Regions from separate parts of the Mesorhizobium sp. P2_B5 genome, predicted to be linked through region 1. Evidence: predicted binding sites of a transcription regulator. Region 1 holds the regulator's gene; the other holds the start of a gene.

Region 1 (9,450 bases):
AGCGCGGCCTCGTTGGCGCCGCCATGCGCAGGGCCCCACAGGCACGCGATGCCGGCGGCGATGCAGGCGAACGGATTGGCGCCAGACGAGCCGGCAAGACGCACCGTCGAGGTCGAGGCGTTCTGCTCGTGGTCGGCATGCAGGATGAAGATACGCTCCATGGCGCGCGCCAGCACCGGGTTGATCTTGTATTCCTCGCACGGCACGGCAAAGCACATATGCAGGAAGTTGGCGGCGAAGTTCAGCTCGTTCTTCGGGTAAATGAAGGGCTGGCCGATATGGTATTTGTAGGCCATGGCCGCGATCGTCGGCATCTTGGCGATCAGCCGCATCGAGGCGACCATGCGCTGATACGGGTCCGAAATGTCGGTGGAGTCGTGATAGAAGGCCGACAGCGCGCCGACCACGCCGCACATCACAGCCATTGGGTGCGCGTCGCGGCGGAAGCCGGTGAAGAAGCGCGACATCTGCTCATGCACCATGGTGTGGCGCGTCACCCGGTAGTCGAAATCGTCCTTCTGCGCCTTGGTCGGCAGTTCACCGTAGAGCAGCAGGTAGCAGACTTCGAGGAAGTCGCCATGCTCGGCCAGCTGGTCGATCGGATAGCCGCGGTGCAGCAGGATGCCGGCATCGCCGTCGATGAAGGTGATCGCCGACTCGCAGCTCGCCGTCGAGGTGAAGCCAGGGTCGTAGGTAAAGGCGCCGGTGGTGTTGTAGAGCGCACCGATGTCGATGACGTCAGGCCCGACCGAGCCGCTTCGCACCTTGAATTCGTGCGTCTTGCCGGCCAGTTCAAGCGTGGCAGTCGACGGGTGCGTCGTCTTGCTGCCGGTTTCCAGTTTTGTCGCAGCTTCGCTCATTCTCAAACTCCTTCATGTTCCTCATGCCGGCAAGGCAATTCCTGCTAACGACACGTCGAAATCACCGGAATGCGCGAACTCGCCACCGCATTTTAGGAGGTGCGTGCCAGATTGGGCCAGGGCCTAATGTTGCACTGCGAAACGCGCCTTTCAATGCCAATCTTCTTGGGCCAGTTCGCTCCTAATCGATTTGATCCGCAATCCGCGCCAAGCTTTCCTCACGGCCGAGCACGGCAAGCACGTCGAAAACGCCGGGCGAGGTGCTGCGGCCGGTAAGGGCTGCTCTCAGTGGCTGGGCCACGGCGCCGAGCTTGTGGCCGCCAGCCGTCGCGAACTCGCGCACCGCGGCTTCCGCCGCAGCGGCCGTCCACTCGCCAGAAACTGTCTGCAATGCCGCGTGTGCGCCACGCAGGATCGCCCGCGCGTCGGCATTAAGCAGGGCTGCCGCCTTCTCGTCGATCGGCAGCGGCCGCTCGACGAACAGGAAGCCGGCGCCGTCGGCCAGCTCGACCAGTGTCTTGGCGCGCTCCTTCAGGCCAGGCAGCGCGGCCAGCAGCTGCGCCTTCCTGGTGTCGTCGAGGCGGGCGGCGAGCGCCGGGCCGCCTTCGAGATAGGGTAGAGTGGCGACGAAGATGTCGAGCAGCGCCTTGTCATCCATCTTGCGCATGTGCACGCCGTTCAGCGCGTCGAGCTTGGCGAAGTCGAAGCGCGCCGCACCCTTGTTGACGTCGCCGATGTCGAACCATGAGATCATGTCCTTGATCGACATCACCTCGTCGTCGCCATGGCTCCAGCCGAGGCGGGCGAGATAATTGAGCAGCGCCTCGGGCAGATAACCCATGGCGCGGTAGGCCTCGACGCCGAGCGCGCCATGCCGCTTCGACAGCTTGGCGCCGTCGGCGCCATGGATCAGCGGGATGTGCGACATGGACGGCACCTCCCAGCCCATGGCGTTGTAGATTACCGTTTGTCGCGCGGCGTTGGTCAGATGGTCGTCGCCACGAATGATGTGGGTGACGCCCATGTCGTGGTCATCGACGACGACGGCATGCATGTAGGTCGGGACACCATCCGAGCGCAGGATAATGAAATCGTCGAGATCCTTGTTGGGGAAGCGCACCTCGCCCTGCACGCGGTCATGCACCACGGTCTCGCCCTCGGTCGGCGCCTTGATGCGGATGGCGCCTTTGACTCCGGCGGGCGCCTCGGAGGGGTCGCGGTCGCGCCACGCACCATTATAGCGCGGCGGCAGGCTCTTGGCGCGCGCCGCCTCGCGCATCGCCTCGAGCTCGGCCGGTGTTTCGTAGGCGTAATAGGCCTTGCCCAGGCGCACCAACTCCTCCGCCACCTCGCGGTGGCGCGGCGCACGCTCGAACTGCGAGACGGCCTCGCCGTCCCAGGACAGGCCGAGCCAGGTCAACCCATCGAGAATGGCCTGGGTTGCCGCTTCCGTGGAACGCTCGCGGTCGGTGTCCTCGATGCGCAGCAGCATCGTGCCGTCGGTGTGCTTGGCATACAGCCAGTTGAACAGCGCCGTGCGCGCGCCACCGATATGCAGGTAGCCGGTGGGCGAGGGGGCAAAACGGGTGACCACCCTGTTGGACATGGCAATTTTGTTGGACATTGCAATTCTCGGGCAAGGCTAGAAAACGGGGGGCGTGATCGCGCGGACTTTCGCGCTTTGCGCGTTCATGTAGCATAGGGGGTCTGGGGCGCAAGGGGCAGACCCGATGGCTGGACGTGGCCGGGGCGAGGATCAAGGCGAGGGCGCTGCGACAAGCGTCAACGAACGCTCCCTGTTTGCCGACAGTCCCTATGCCGAGCCGATGCCCGTCGCGCTGCCCGAGACGCGGCCTGGCCTCCGGCCTTTGTCTCCGGATGACACTGCGTCGGTGCCGGTCGCCGTGCCCGGATCCGCCATCCGTTTGCGTAGGCTGCTGCGCCGTTCGACATGGCCAGCAATCCGTCGCAGCGTTGCCGTGGCTGCCGGCACCGAACTCGACCGCGGCGTCGCTTTCCTGCTGGTGCCGGTTTTCCTGGCGGCCGGCGTCATCATTTATTTCTCGCTGGCCAGCGAGCCGGGCTTTGCCCAACCAATCGCGATTGTGCTGCTCATGGCCTGTTGCGCAGCCGTCGCGCGGTCCTGGCCGAAGACGCATCTGCTCTGCGTGGCCGCGATGCTGTGCGCGCTTGGGGTGGTCGCCGCCAAGGTCGAGACCTGGCGCGCCGGAACGCAAATGCTGGGCTCCGAGATCCAGACACGGCTGACCGGACGCGTCGTCAGCCTTGAGGAGATGGAAAACGGCCGCGTCAGGCTGACGCTCGACATTGTTTCCACCGCTCACCCAAAGCTGCACTACGCGCCGGAGCGGGTCAGGCTCTCGGCGCGTGGGATTCCGGCCGATATGACCGCCGGCTCCCTCATCACCGGCTATGCCAGACTGTTGCCGCCGACGGGTCCGGTGCGACCGGAGAGCTACGATTTCTCCTTCGACAGCTATTTCGCCGGGATCGGCGGCAGCGGCTTCTTTCTCGGCAATCCGAAAACCATTGCTTCGCAGGGCCCGCCGCCGCTGACCGCACGGCTCTCTTCGGCAATCGAGAATGCGCGCGAAAACATTGCCGACCATATCAGGGGCAAGATCGGCGGCGCCGAAGGCGAGATTGCCGCGGCGCTCATTGTCGGCGTTCGCGCCGGCATTCCGGACGAGGTCAACGAGGCTATGCGGCGCACTGGCATCTACCACATCATCTCCATTTCCGGCCTGCACATGGCGCTGGTCGCCGGCACCATCATGGCATTGTTGCGCGGCGCCTTCGCGCTGTTTCCCGATTTCTCCTCGCGCCGGCCTGTCAAGAAATATGCCGCCGCCGCGGCGCTTGTTTCCATCGCCGCCTATCTCGTCATTTCAGGCATCGTGGTTGCCGCCGAGCGCAGCTTCATTATGCTGGCGGTCATGCTTGTCGCGGTGCTGTTTGATCGCGCAGCGCTGACCATGCGCAATCTGGCGATCTCGGCCATCGCCGTCATCCTGGTGTCGCCGCATGAGGTTGTCGGCCCGAGTTTCCAGATGTCGTTTGCCGCCACCGCCGCCCTTGTCGGCGCCTATGCCGGCTGGGCCGACTACCGCGCCGACAAGGTGAGAACGCCGCCCGCAAGGCGCTCGTTCGTCGGCTTTCTGTCGCGAAAATTCCTGCTGGCCATGGGCGGCCTCGCCATGACATCGATCATCGCGGGCAGCGCCACTTTGCTGTTTGCCATCTGGCATTTTCAGCGCGTGTCGCCACTCAGCCTGCTCGCAAATCTGGCCGTGATGCCGATTGTGTCGTTGATCGTCATGCCCTTCGCCGTGCTCAGCGCGCTGGCCATGCCGTTCGGCGCCGATGGACCGTTCCTTTATTTGATGGGCAAGGGCCTGGCGGCGATGATCGCCATCTGCGCCTGGATTTCCGAACGTTCGCCGGTCGATGCCGTCGGCCTGATCTCTATCCGCTCGGTGCTGCTGGTGGCGGTCGCGCTCGTCATCGCCACCATGGCCACCACCTGGCTGAGGCTGGCGGCCGTGCCTTTTGCGCTGGCCGGCCTGTTGACTGTGCCACAGGTGCGCACGCCCGATGTGCTCATCTCCGAGGATGCGCACCTGGTGGCCGTGCCGATCGGAGGCGGCGAGCTCGCCCTCAATCGCGAACGCTCCAACGAATTCACCACAGACAACTGGAAACGCGCGCTGAGGGCCGAAACCATAATCCCGCCTGAGATTTTCGAGGCAACGGACACGCGGTTCGATCTAGACCCGCTCGACCTGCCGCCAGGCTCGCCTTTCTATTGCACAGGCAATCTCTGCATTGCCCGGCACCTGACCGGAGCCATCATCGCGCTGGCAAAAGACCGCAACACAGCGCGGCCAGCCTGCGCTTTCGCGAGCCTGATCGTCATCGACGACGCCACTGCCTACAATCCGTGCCGCGACCCGCTGGTGCTGGTCGTGACCAAGAAGCAACTTGCCCGCGATGGCAGTGCCGCCGTCTTCTTCGACCCACAATCGGCCGCGACAGCGCCAATGATCCGTTTCGCCGTCGACAAACCCTATCGTCCCTGGCACGAGCAACGCCGCTTCTCACGCGAAGCACGCGGTCTGCCGCCTTACCAGCAGCGCGAAAAGTAAGCCGCCTCAGTAGCGCCGGATCAGGCCGACCAGCTTGCCCTGCACCTTGACCCTGTCCGGCCCGAAGATGCGGGTTTCGTAGGCCGGGTTGGCGGCTTCCAGCGCGATCGAGGCGCCCTTGCGGCGGAAGCGCTTCAACGTCGCTTCCTCTTCATCGACCAGCGCCACCACGATCTCGCCAGGGCTCGCCGTATCGGCATTGCGGATGATGACCGTGTCGCCGTCGAAAATGCCGGCCTCAATCATCGAGTCACCCTTGACCTCAAGTGCGTAGTGTTCGCCGCCCATGATCATGTCCGGCGGCACCGAGATCGAATGCGTCTGGTGCTGGATGGCGTCGATCGGCACACCGGCGGCGATGCGGCCCATCACCGGGATCGACACCGCAGAAACGGCGTCGTCATTGCCGGCCGACATCGAACGAGACGAGGAGGCCGGCTTGATCTGGCGGCCGAGACCGCCTTGCCCCTGACCGCCTTGACCGAGGCTGCCCTGGATGATGCTCGGCGAGAACTTCTTCGCCGCATTGAGGCCGGGTGCGATCGAGTCGGGCAGCCGCAGCACTTCCAGTGCACGCGCCCTGTTCGGCAGCCGGCGAATGAAGCCGCGCTCCTCAAGCGCCGTGATCAGGCGGTGAATGCCGGACTTGGACGCGAGGTCGAGCGCCTCCTTCATCTCGTCGAAAGACGGCGGGATTCCGCTCTCCTTCAGGCGTTCATGGATGAACATCAGAAGTTCATGTTGTTTGCGCGTCAGCATCGCGGCTCCCACGGGTTCTGAAACCAGAATCGGAAAAAACAAACCCAGAACAAACACTATCTGTTCCAGTTGTGTTCCGCAACCTTTTAAAGTTTAATGAATGTGTTGACGTTTTGTTCAGCGTAACATCAGGACGCTGCAGGCGGCACCCGCGGCGGCGGCCGGAGCGAAGGGCTCGCGCACGATCAAGCCGTTTGCGTCGGCCAGCATTCTCAGCATCGAGGAATCCTGGATGCCGAACGGCGTCGCCACCCGTGCGCCGGTTTCTTCGCTCACCACGGCGCGCACATAGTCTTGCCTCAGATCATTGGCCGGCATCGCGGCGCCAAGCTGCGCCGGGCGGATGTCCTGCCGGTACGTGCGGCCGCCGAGCTGCGCCAAAAGCGGCTTCAAAAACAGCTGCGAACAGACCAGGCTCGCCACGGGATTACCGGGCAGGCCGATGCACCTGATGTCGCCGAGACGCCCGAACATCAGCGGCTTGCCCGGGCGCATTGCGAGCTTCCAGAAATCGAGCTTCATGCCTTCGCCGGTCAGCACGTCATGCACGAGGTCGTGGTCGCCGACCGAAGCGCCGCCGAGCGTGACGATGACGTCCGCCTTTGCCGCGACAGCCTTTTTCACCAGTGCTGCGATCGCTTCCTTGCGGTCGGCCGCGATACCGAGATCGAGCGCGCGCGCGCCGACCGACTGCGCGGCTGCCGCGACGCCATAGGCGTTGGACGAGATGATCTGGTCGGGGCCAAGCGCACTGCCCGGCGGCAGCAACTCGTCGCCGGTTGCGATGATGGCCACCAGCGGCCGTTGCACCACGTTCAGGGTCGGGTGATTGGCCGATGCCGCCAGCGAGAGTGCTGCCGGATCGAGCTCGCGGCCTTTTTCCAGCAGGACGTCGCCTTGTGCAAAATCCAGACCACGGCGGCGGATGTTACGGTCTTTTGCGGTCGGCTCGGTGACCTCGATATGGCCATTGCCAAGGTCGCGGACATTCTCCTGGATGACGATGGTGTCGACGCCTTCAGGCAGCGGCGCGCCCGTGAAGATGCGCACGGCCTCAGCCTTGCCGACCGTGCCGTCAAAGCCGCGTCCTGCGGGCGCCATGCCGATCACCGAAAGCCGCGCCGGGGCGGATGCCACATCCTGTGCCCGCGCGGCATAGCCGTCCATGGCGGACGCGTTGAAGGGCGGCTGGGTGCGCAGCGCCACGACAGGTTCCGCCAGCACCCGGCCGGCCGCATCCGCCAGGGCGATGCTTTCACCCGGCAGCGCCGCAGCGCCTTCCAGCAGGCGCTCCAGCGCCTCGGCCACCGGAACCAGCGCCATCAGGCGCCCGCCTTGTAGTCGCCGGACTTGCCGCCGGTCTTCTCCACCAGCCTTATGCCGGAAATCACCATGGCGCGATCGGCCGCCTTGGCCATGTCGTAGATAGTCAGGCATGCCACCGAGGCCGCGGTCAGCGCTTCCATTTCGACCCCGGTCTTGCCGGTGACGCGGGCGAGCGCGGTGACCCTGAGGCCGGGCAGCGCCGCGTCCGGCTCGATGTCGACCGACACCTTGGTCAACAGCAGAGGATGGCAGAGCGGGATCAGCTCATGCGTCTTCTTGGCTGCCATGATGCCGGCGATGCGCGCTGTGCCCAGCACGTCGCCCTTCTTGGCGTCGCCGTCGAGGATCATCTTCAGGGTTTCAGGCCGCATCGAGACAAAGCCCTCGGCGACTGCCGTGCGCGTCGTCTCCGCCTTGTCGCCGACATCGACCATGTTGGCCTCGCCCTTGGCGCCGAGATGGGTGAGGGCCGCTGGCATCCTCAGACGGCCTCTGCCGGCGTCTTGCCCGTCAGAAGCAGGCGCGTTGCCGCCGCCACATCCTGTTGCCGCATCAGGCTCTCGCCGACAAGGAAGGTTTCGATGGCGGCCTTTTGCATCCTGAGGCAGTCGTCGTGGGTGAAAATGCCGCTCTCGCTGACCAGCAAGCGGCCGCCCGGCACCATGGATGCCAGCCGCTCGGAGGTTTCAAGACTGGTCTCGAACGTCCTCAGATTGCGGTTGTTGATGCCGATCAGCCGCGACGACAGTTTTAGCGCGCGCTCGGTCTCGGCTTCGTCATGCACCTCGATCAGCGCATCCATCCCGAGCTCGAATGCGGTCGCTTCCAATTCGCTCGCCAAGGCATCGTCGACGCTGGCCATGATGATCAGGATGGCGTCGGCGCCCCAGGCGCGCGCCTCGTAGACCTGGTAGGGATCGAACAGGAAATCCTTGCGCAGCGCGGGCAGCGACACCGCCTTGCGGGCGTTTGTTAGAAATTCCGGCGCGCCCTGGAAGGACGGCGCATCGGTCAGCACCGAAAGACAGGCGGCGCCGCCTTTTTCATAGGCCTGCGCCAGCGTCGGTGGGTCGAAATCGGCACGGATCAACCCTTTGGAAGGGCTCGCCTTCTTGATCTCGGCTATCAGGGCAAAGTTGCCCGATCTGCGCTTCGCCTCGAGCGCCGCGAGAAAGCCGCGCGGCGCGGCGGCATCCTTCGCCCGTGCCTTGATCTCGGCCAGCGGTATCAGCGCCTTTGCCGCCGCGATCTCGTCGCGCTTGTAGGCCTCGATCTTGCGCAGAATGTCAGCCACGGCCCTATCCGTTCGAAATCTCGACCAGCCTGTCGAGCACGCCTAGCGCCCGGCCGCTGTCGATGGCTTGTGCCGCCGCCGCCATGCCGTCGGCAAGCGTTGTTGCCTTGCCCGCCACCACCATGCCGGCGCCGGCATTCATCAGCACCGTGTCGCGATAGGCGCCGGCAGCGCCGCCCAGCATGTCGCGCAAAGCCTGGGCATTGTAGGCGGCGTCTCCGCCGCGCAACTCGTCCTTGGTGTGGCGCTGCAAACCGACTGCTTCCGGGGTCAGCGTAAAGTGGCGGATCTCGCCACCGGCCAGTTCGGCAACCTGCGTTTCGCCGGTGGTGGTGATCTCGTCATAGCCGTCGCCATGGACGACCCAGGCATGCTCTGTACCCAGCGCCTTCAATGTCTCGGCCACCGGCACGATCCATTCCGGCAAGAACACGCCGACCATCTGGCGGCTTACGCCGGCCGGATTGGACAGCGGTCCGAGCAGGTTGAAGATGGTGCGGGTGCCGAGCTCGACGCGCGTTGGGCCGACATGCTTCATTGCCGGATGATGCGCCGGCGCGAACATGAAGCCGACGCCCGCCTCATGGATGCAGCGGCCGATCGTCTCCGGCGGGATATCGATCTTGACGCCGAGCGCAACCAGCACGTCGGCGGCGCCCGTCAGCGACGACAGGCCGCGATTGCCATGCTTTGCCACCGGCACGCCGCAACCGGCGATGACGAAGGCCGAGGCCGTCGAGATGTTGACCGAATGGGAGTTGTCGCCGCCGGTGCCGACGATGTCGATGGCGCCTTCAGGGGCTTCGACGCGCAGCATCTTGGCGCGCATGGTTGCAACGGCACCGGAGATCTCGCTCACCGTCTCGCCACGTACGCGCAGCGCCATCAGGAAGCCGCCGATCTGGCCCGGCGTCGCGTCGCCCGACATGATGATGTCGAAGGCTTCGCGCGCTTCCTCGAAGGTAAGCGCGGTCCCGCTGGCGACCTTGGCGATATGGATCTTGAGGGCGCTCATGGGGCCAAAACGTTCATTGGGCTACGGCTT
Region 2 (9,450 bases), on a different contig from region 1:
GAGACGGTGCCCGCTGATGGCTTCGTCGTTCGGCGGGCCGAATTGAAATGCCAGATAAGGGTCTGCCGTCAGGATTGCGATCGACTGGCTTTCTGTCGCGGGCGAAACCGAGCGCGGATTGGTGCCGTCGAATGACGGATCTGGTCTGTGGGCAATGTAGGCAACGAACAGCCTACCTTCATCGGCAAAGACATGAGGCGAAGGCGCGCCGGCGGACGACGGCGGCACGTCGATCAGCAGCAGGGTCTCGCTTGTGGCCATTCCACTATTTCCCCACCCCCGGCAGTATCTTGCCCGGGTTCATGATATCTTGCGGATCGAGCGCTTTTTTGATCGAACGCATGATATCGACGCCATGGCCGAGCTCATGGCGCAGGAAGCCGATCTTGCCCTGGCCGATGCCGTGTTCGCCGGTGCAGGTGCCGTCCATGGCGATCGCCCGCATGTTGAGCCGCGAGACGAATTTCTCCGCCAGCGCGATCTCCTTGGGGTCGTTGACATCCATCAGCACCAGCACGTGGAAATTGCCGTCGCCGGCATGCCCGACGATCGGCGCTACCAAGCCCATCTCGGCAATGTCGGCCTCGGTTTCGGCAACGCATTCGGCCAGCCGCGAGATCGGCACGCAGACATCGGTCGACAGCCCCTTGGTGCCGGGCCGCAAGGTCAGCGATGCCCAATAGGCGTCGTGCCTGGCCTTCCACAATTTCGTCCGTTCCTCGGCGACGCTGGTCCACAGAAACGGCCCGCCGCCATTGTCTTCGGCGATGGCACCAAAAGTTTCGGCCTGCTCGGCAACACCGGCATCGCTGCCGTGGAATTCGACGAACAGGCACGGGCTCTCGGGATAATCGAGCTTGGAATAATTCTTCATCGCTCGCATCTGCAGCGCATTGACCAGTTCGATGCGCGCCACCGGGATGCCCATCTGGATCGTCGCGATGACCGCGTTGCAGGCCGCCTCGAGGCTCGGAAATGGGCACACCCCGCCGGAGATCGCCTGCGGAATGCCTTGCAGCTTCAAGGTCAGCGACGTGATGATGCCGAGCGTGCCTTCCGAGCCGACCAAAAGCCGCGTCAGGTCGTAGCCGGCAGAGCTCTTCTTCGCCCGCTTGCCGGTGGTCACCGTCTCGCCATCGGCCATCACGGCTGTCAGCGACAAGACATTCTCGCGCATGGTGCCGTAACGCACCGCATTGGTGCCCGAGGCCCGTGTCGCCGCCATGCCACCCAGCGAAGCATTGGCGCCGGGATCGATCGGAAAGAACAGGCCGGTGTCGCGCAGATGACGATTGAGGTCCTCGCGCGTCACGCCGGGCTCGACCGAGCAGTCGAGATCCTGCGGGTTGACCGCCAGGATGCGGTTCATGCGCGAGGTGTCGACCGAGATGCCGCCCCCCGGCGCGTTGGTGTGGCCCTCAAGCGAGGAACCGACACCGAAGGCGATGACAGGAACGCGGTGCGCGGCGCAGGCGCGCACGATCTCCTGCACCTCTTCTGTCGTCTCCGGGAAAGCGACACCGTCAGGCGCCTGCGTCGGGATATAGGTGGTGGTATGCGCGTGCTGTGAACGAATCGCCGCGCCGGTCTGAAAACGTTCGCCGAGCTGCTGCTTGAGGATGCCGAGCACCGCGGCGATGCCTTCCTCGTTGCGTTCGACCGGGTTGAGGTCGCTCAGAGCCATGAATTCCTCCGCGAATGGACCAGCGTCCACGCTTGTTATGCGATTATGGATGCGTAGTCTCACCTACCGCGGCCTGTCCAGCACCAGAACTCGGTCCAGCACCAGAACAAGGAAGTTCCAATGTCCATCCCTGCCCCCTACGTCTCCAAGCCGATGGACATCGAGAAGGACTGGATCGACTATAACGGCCACCTCAACATGGCCTACTACAACGTGCTGTTCGACCGCTGCTCGGATGAAGCCTTTGCGGCAATGGGCATGGGGCTGGACTATGTCAAGGAGCGGCGCCTCACCATCTACACGGCCGAGGTGCATGTCTGCTACGTCCAGGAGCTGCATCTGGAGCACAAGGTCGTCGTCTCGTTCCAGTTGATCGACCATGACGACAAGCGGCTCAGGGCCTATCAGGAAATCCGCCATGTCGACGGCTGGCTCGCCGCCACCTCCGAAACCCTGTCGCTGCATGTCGACATGTCCGGGCCGAAGGTCGCGCCCTTCCCCGCCGACGTGCAGGCCAAGGTGGAAGCCATGCGCGCCGCCCATTCGGCGCTGCCGATGCCCGAGCGCGCCGGCCGTTCGATCGGTATTCGCCGCAAGACCGCTTGAAGCGCTTCCGTGCCCGCGTTAACCTTACCGAGCTTTTAACGTTAACAAACCATTTGAGCCATTGAACGACTCAGCGGACCGTTTGAGAACGGGTCGATCCGAGTTGCGATGCGGGCGGCGGGGCACAGGCGGTTCGAGGAACGTGCATGAAAACCGACATCAAGGTCGAAGCGGACAGGCTGGCTGCCGATCCGCGCATCACCGACTATGATTTCTGGCGCTCGTTGAAGAACGTCAACAACGAGATCTTCCACATCGCCAACAGCAACGAACCGATCCCGTTCGACATGATTCGCTGGCGCGCCATCCTGAAGCAGGCGCGTATGAAACGCGGCCACGCCTGACGTCGGCCTGCACTGCCCTCATTGCCCCGCCGGGCGTTGACCGGTCTACTAAGCCAGCTTCTCCTTCAGGAAAGCGATCGTCCTGCCCCAGGCCAGATCAGCTGCGTTCTTGTCGTAGCGCGCGGCCGATGTGTCGTTGTTGAAGGCATGGTTGACGCCGTCATACACATAGACGGTGTATTCGACATGCGCCGCGTCGAGCGCCTTCTTGTAGGCATCGATGCCGGCGTCGATGCGCTCGTCGAGCCCGGCATAGTGCAGCAACAGCGCCGCCTTGATCTTAGCCGCATCCTCGGCCTTCGGCTGCATGCCGTAATAGGCGACGCCGGCCGCGAGATCCGGCGCGTTGACGGCCAAACCGTTGACCGCGCCGCCGCCCCAGCAGAAGCCGACGGCGCCGACCTTGCCGTTGCCGTCCTTCTCGGCCTTGAGATAGGCGATGGTCGCCACACCGTCAGCAGCTACTTGCTTGGCGTCGAGCTTGGTGAACATGTCGCGCGCCTTGTCTTCATCAGCGGGCGTACCGCCGAGCGGCGACAGGAAATCCGGCGCCAGCGCCACGAAACCTTCAAGCGCCACCCGACGCGCCACATCCTTGATATGCGGATTGAGGCCCCTGTTCTCATGCACCACGATGACCGTGCCGAGCTTGCCCGACTGGTTCGCCGGCTTGACCAGATAGCCCTTCATCTCGCCGCTGCTGCCGGGATAGGTGATATCCTCAGCCTTCACCCGCGGATCATTGTCGGCGACGATTGCCGCCTGCGCCGAATTCGCGGCCAGCAGCGGCGCGATCGCGGCGGCTGCGGCGCCCGATCCGGCGAGCCTGGTCAGCTGTTCCATGAAGCGGCGGCGGTCGAGCGTCAGATGCGTGTATTCGTCATAGGCATCGATCATCGCCTGGCTAATGGCAGGAGTCGTGATGGCAGGCTTGGTGGCTTCGGCGGCGGCTTTCGTCATGGCGTGCTCCTCGCTAGGAGATGACCTCACGGTCACTCCGGGATGACCTTGCGGGTCAAGATAGGGTGCAAGCTCGCACGGTCCAGTCACGGGTGAGTGACGGTTTCGCCACTAGGCCGCCGGTTGGCACGAGACAGCGTCGACAACCGCGCGGCCATCACATTTTGGTCATTTCAGAGAATGTTGATGGTGCCGCCACAATATCAGGGGAAGTTGATTGTGGCTTCGCTCGTTGCGGCAGCCACACGAGAAGGAACAACGCCATGACCTTGTCCACTCCGATCCTTTTAAGCGCGCTCGTGGTTGCCTCAACCGCCTTGCTGGCCCTGCGCTCCGCCGCGTCGGAAGCAGCCAAGCGGATGGTGAAGGTCCGGGTCGACCGGCGCCGTTCGAAAACCCGCTGACTGACAGCCGAGGGGAAATACTATGGACGCCCAGAGCATCGTGACCATCGTCTCGCAGAAAGCCGGCCTCGATTCGGCGGTGACCGAAAAAGTCGTCCGCACCATTTTTTCGGTGCTCGAGCATGAAGCCGAAGGCACCAGCATCTCCAGCTTCTTCGCCAAGATCCCCGGCGCCGATGCGCTGGCCCAGAAATACGACGTCACGGCTGCCGGCACCAGCAGCGGCGGCGGTTTGCTGTCGTCACTGCAAGGCGCGCTTGGCGGCGTGCTCGGTGAAAAGACCGGTGCGCTGATCAACGGTGTCGCCGCACTCAAAGCCTCCGGCCTCGACATGGCGTAGATCCAGAAGGCCGGCACCACGCTGATCCAGCAGGCCGAAGCCGCGGCGGGACCGCAGCTGACCAATAAAATGCTGGACTCAGTGCCTAGCCTGAAGGGCCATCTGGGACTTTGAGCGAAGGCTACTTCGGTAGCGTATACGCCATCACATAATCGCCCGGCTTGGTGCCGACCGAGCCATGGCCGCCGGCGACGATGACGACGAACTGGCGGCCGTCGGCGACGGTGTAGGTCATCGGCGTCGATTGCCCGCCGGCCGGCAGCCTGGCCTGCCAGAGCTGGTTGCCCGACGTCACATCATAGGCGCGCAGATAGTCGTCGACGGCCGCACCCAGGAAGGCAACGCCGCCGGCAGTGATCATCGGTCCGCCAATGCCGGGCACGCCGACCTTCAGCGGCAGCGGCAGCGGTGTCATGTCGTAGACGGTGCCGTTGCGGTGCTTGTAGGCGATCTTGCCGGTTCTGAGATCGGCGCCTGCGACATAGCCCCATGGCGGCGCCTGGCATGGCACGCCGAGTGGCGACAGGAACGGCCCCATCACCACTGCATATGGCGCGCCTTCATTGCGGTTGAGCCCCTGTTCGCTGCCGCGACCTTCATCCGGCGGTGGCACCTGGTCGCGCGGAATGAGCTGCGATTTGAAGGCGAGATAGGTCGGCATGCCGAACATCACCTGCCGCACCGGGTCGACGGCGACGCCGCCCCAATTGAAGGTGCCGAAATTGCCGGGATAGATCAGCGCCCCCTGCACGGAAGGCGGTGTATAGCGGCCCTCATAGCGCAAGCCCTGGAATTCGATCCGGCAGGCCAGCTGGTCGAACATGGTGATGCCCCACATGTCGGCGCCGGTCAGCGGCTTCGGGTTAAAGGACAGATCCGAAACCGGCTGCGTCGGCGAGGTGTGATCACCCTCGACGGCGCCGCCTGGCGCCGGCACTTCCTTGACCGGGATTATCGGTTCGCCGCTGCGCCTGTCGAGCACATAGAGGTCGCCCTGTTTGGTTGGCCCGACCAGCGCCGGCACCAGGCCGGCAGCCGTGGTGATGTCGATCAGCGTCGGCTGCGCCGGCACGTCCATGTCCCAGAGGTCGTGATGCACGGTCTGGCGCACCCAGCGCAATTGTCCGGTGGCAAGATCGAGCGCGGTGATCGAGGAAGAGAACTTCTCGACATTGGCGCTGCGCCCCGCGCCGAGCTGGTCCGGCGTCTGGTTGCCGAGCGGCACGTAGAGAAGGCCGAGCTTCTCGTCGGCGCTCGGTGTCGACCACATGTTGGGTGAGTTGTGGGTGTAGGTCTGGCCCGCCGCTAGCGGTGTCGTCTGGTCCGGATTACCGGAATCCCAGTTCCATACAAGCGCGCCGGTGTCGACATCGAAGGCGCGGATGACGCCGGACGGTTCCTCGGTCGAATAATTGTCGTTGACCGCGCCGCCGACGATGATCTTGCCGCCTGATATCAGCGGCGCCGATGTCGAATAGTAGTAGCCCGACTTCGGGTACGGCATGTTGGTCAACAGGTTCAGCGTGCCGGCTTCGGCAAACGACGGGCAGACCTGGCCATTGGCGGCATCAAGCGCGATCAGCCGCGCGTCCGAGGTCGGCAGATAGACGCGTGTCGCGCAGGGCTGGCCTGCGGCGATCTTGGCATCGGCGTAATAGGACACGCCACGGCAGGTCTGGTGCTGGCGGTCCTTGTCGAGCTTGATCTTGGGGTCGAAGCGCCATTTCTCCTTGCCGGTCGCGGCATCGATGGCGATGGCGAAATTGTGCGGCGTGCAGATGTAGAGCGCATCGCCCACCTTGAGCGGCGTTACCTGATAGGTGGTTTCGCCGATGTCATCCGGACCCTTGACGTCACCGGTTTGGTAGGTCCAGGCCGGCTGCAATTTGGCGACATTGTCCGGCGTGATCTGGTCGAGCGGCGAATAGCGCTGACCATAGGGCGTGCGGCCATAGAAGTGCCACTCGCCCGGAGGCACATTGCCACCGAGATCCGCGGTCGGCGTCACCTTGTCGGCGCTGAGCTCGCCGGCGATGTCCTTGGGATCGGCGGTCATCGAATAGCCGGCCACTGCGAGCGATGCGAGCACCGCCAGGATGAGCGGCGCACGCGCGTCGGGGCCGGTGAGGCCCTGCCTTGCCCACGGCGTCAGCAGCCACAGCGCCAGAAGCACGATGACGCCGCCGCGCGGGCCGAGTTCCCACCAGTCGAAGCCGATTTCCCACACCGCCCAGGCAAGCGTGCAGAGCACGATCGCAGCGTAGAGCCACAGCGCCGTCGATTTGCGCCGGAAAAGCAGCCAGGCGGTTATCAGGAAGGCGAGCCCGGTGATGACATAATACCAGCTGCCGCCCAGCATCACGAGCCGGACGCCGCCGCCGCCAAGTGCCAGGCCGATGAGGAACAGGATGAGGGAGGTGATGACCACAGCCAAGACGATACTCCTTCGACTGTTACGCTTTGCGGCGCCTCTCAGGCAGCCGTCCCTGCCCTGTCGTCAGCTTTCTCCCGCAGGCCGCGTGTGTCAAGCTTGGCCTGCCAGCATAGGGTGAGAACAAGGCGGTCCCTTTGACCGCCTTTCGCGACGGCTTAACGGTGCAGCACATCCATGAGATTTTGACCGGTCGCGCGCTGGACATGCGCAGCGACCATCTCGGTCGGCACTGGGCGATCGGGTCGCCCTTGGCGGCCTCTATATCTGCGACCTTCATTCCAGCACTCGACCTCTTCCACCATGATCCATGGCGCGGCGCGGGATGCCGTCTATGTCGCCGACAAGGTCGGCGAGCGTATGCGGGCAGCAGCCAGGTAGGCCGGGCGAAAGGTTTTGCACAGGCTGTCGGGCGCTGGGGCGATAATATTCGCACGGCGCGCGGGAATCTGGCTTCCAAACCAGAACAAAACGTAGACACTTCTGGTCTTTCGCCGCCGAATCACTACATTCGGGGGCGATGTCCGGCTTTTCGGAAGACATGCCCTTCTTTGACGAACCGAATGCGCGGCCCGCGGCCCCGTCGGGGATCGCCGCGCGCGCCATGGCGGCCCGCAGCGGCCGCAACGAAACGCCTGATTATCTCAGCGGCCTCAACCCCGAGCAGCGGCTGGCGGTGGAAACCACCGAAGGCCCGGTCCTGGTGCTGGCCGGCGCCGGCACCGGCAAGACGCGGGTGCTGACCACCCGCATCGCCCACATTCTCGCAACCGGCCGGGCCTTTCCGTCGCAGATCCTGGCCGTGACCTTCACCAACAAGGCCGCGCGCGAGATGAAGCAGCGCATCGGCATCCTGATCGGTGAAGGCAATGTCGAGGGCATGCCGTGGCTCGGCACCTTCCACTCGATCGGCGTCAAGCTGTTGCGCCGCCATGCCGAGCTGGCCGGGCTCAAATCCGACTTCACCATTCTCGACACCGACGACGTCGTGCGGCTAATCAAGCAGCTGATCCAGGCCGAAGGCCTCGACGACAAGCGCTGGCCGGCCAAGCAGTTCGCGCAGATGATCGACGGCTGGAAGAACAAGGGGCTCGGCCCTGCCGACATTCCCGAAGGCGATGCGCGCAGCTTCGCCAACGGCAAGGGCCGCGAACTCTACAAGGCCTATCAGGAGCGGCTGCAGACGCTGAACGCCTGCGACTTCGGCGACCTGCTCTGCCATCCGATCCGCATCTTCCGCGCCAATCCCGACGTGCTCAAGGAATACCACAGGCGCTTCAAATACATCCTCGTCGACGAATACCAGGACACCAACACAGCGCAGTACATGTGGCTGCGGCTCCTGGCGCAGCGGCCGCAATCCTCCCCCCTTGAGGGGGAGGTGCCCGCGAAGCGGGCGGAGGGGGTCGCCGCAGAAGGCACCACCAAGGCGTCGAGCACTGCCGCGAGGACCCCACCCGACCGGGCTTCGCCCGGCCACCCTCCCCTCAAGGGGGAGGGATCCCAGCGCTCCACCGTGAATATCTGCTGCGTCGGCGACGATGACCAGTCCATCTATGGCTGGCGCGGCGCCGAGGTCGACAACATCCTGCGCTTCGACAAGGATTTTCCGGGCGCCACCATCATCAGGCTGGAGCGCAACTATCGCTCGACCGCGCATATTCTCGGCACCGCCTCGCACCTCATCGCCCACAATGAGGGTCGCTTCGGCAAGACATTGTTCACCGAGAAGGTCGCCGAGGACGACGAGAAGGTGCATGTCCACGCAGCCTGGGATTCCGAGGAGGAGGCCCGCGCCGTCGGCGAGACCATCGAGGCCTATCAGCGCGCCAAGCATAACCTCAACGACATGGCCATTCTTGTCCGCGCGTCCTTCCAGATGCGCGCCTTTGAAGATCGCTTCATCACGCTCGGCCTCAATTACCGCGTCATCGGCGGTCCGCGCTTCTACGAGCGCATGGAAATCCGCGATGCGCTGGCCTTCTTCCGCGTTGTCGCCAATGGCGGCGACGACCTCGCTTTCGAGCGCATCGTCAATGTGCCCAAACGTGGCCTCGGCGAAGCCACCATCCGCCAGATTCACGACACGGCGCGTGCACTGCGCATCCCGATGCTGGAAGCGGCCGGCAACCTCGCCGAAAGCGACGAGCTGAAGCCGAAGCCGCGCGCCGCCTTGCGCGAAGTCGCGGCCAATTTCGAGCGCTGGCAGAAGGCGCTGGAAACCACGCCGCACACCGAACTCGCCGAGACCATTCTGGAGGAGAGCGGCTACACCGACATGTGGAAGAACGACCGCTCGGCCGAAGCGCCGGGCCGGCTGGAAAATTTGAAGGAACTGGTTCGTTCCATGGAGGAGTACGAGTCGCTGCGCTCCTTCCTCGAACATGTGGCGCTGGTCATGGATGCCGAGCAGAATGCCGGGCTCGATGCCGTCAGCATCATGACGCTGCATTCGGCCAAAGGCCTCGAATTTGAGACCGTCTTCCTGCCGGGCTGGGAGGAAGGCCTGTTCCCGCATCAGCGCGCGCTCGACGAAGGCGGCCGTTCCGGACTGGAGGAAGAGCGCCGCCTCGCCTATGTCGGCCTGACCCGCGCCAAGAAGAACCTGCATATCTGGTTCGTCTCCAACCGCCAGATCCACGGCCTGTGGCAGTCGACCATCCCGTCGCGTTTCCTCGAAG

The links. The regulator LexA, encoded in region 1, represses DNA repair genes until DNA is damaged. The targets are predictions, from matches to a motif close to TGTTCNNNNTGTGTTCNG.
Region 2: AC1D1N_RS08750 (ATP-dependent helicase) is a predicted target of LexA. The motif match lies at 7,232-7,249, and genes of this name have one in related genera.

What each region holds. Positions count from the first base shown of each region.
Region 1 is NZ_JBFUDJ010000003.1:219,507-228,956, reverse strand. Features, by position in the region: gene gltA (citrate synthase) at 1-860, opposite strand, end outside; gene gltX (glutamate--tRNA ligase) at 1,042-2,466, opposite strand; gene AC1D1N_RS13760 (ComEC/Rec2 family competence protein) at 2,591-5,026, shown strand; gene lexA (transcriptional repressor LexA) at 5,033-5,785, opposite strand; gene AC1D1N_RS13750 (molybdopterin molybdotransferase MoeA) at 5,903-7,108, opposite strand; gene moaC (cyclic pyranopterin monophosphate synthase MoaC) at 7,108-7,590, opposite strand; gene trpC (indole-3-glycerol phosphate synthase TrpC) at 7,593-8,405, opposite strand; gene trpD (anthranilate phosphoribosyltransferase) at 8,410-9,420, opposite strand; gene AC1D1N_RS13730 (peptidyl-prolyl cis-trans isomerase) at 9,434-9,450, opposite strand, start outside.
Region 2 is NZ_JBFUDJ010000002.1:450,949-460,398, forward strand. Features, by position in the region: gene AC1D1N_RS08710 (hypothetical protein) at 1-261, opposite strand, end outside; gene AC1D1N_RS08715 (FAD-binding oxidoreductase) at 266-1,684, opposite strand; gene AC1D1N_RS08720 (thioesterase family protein) at 1,805-2,290, shown strand; gene AC1D1N_RS08725 (hypothetical protein) at 2,437-2,634, shown strand; gene AC1D1N_RS08730 (dienelactone hydrolase family protein) at 2,683-3,594, opposite strand; gene AC1D1N_RS08735 (hypothetical protein) at 3,858-3,998, shown strand; gene AC1D1N_RS08740 (hypothetical protein) at 4,021-4,338, shown strand; gene AC1D1N_RS08745 (glucose/quinate/shikimate family membrane-bound PQQ-dependent dehydrogenase) at 4,460-6,772, opposite strand; gene AC1D1N_RS08750 (ATP-dependent helicase) at 7,290-9,450, shown strand, end outside.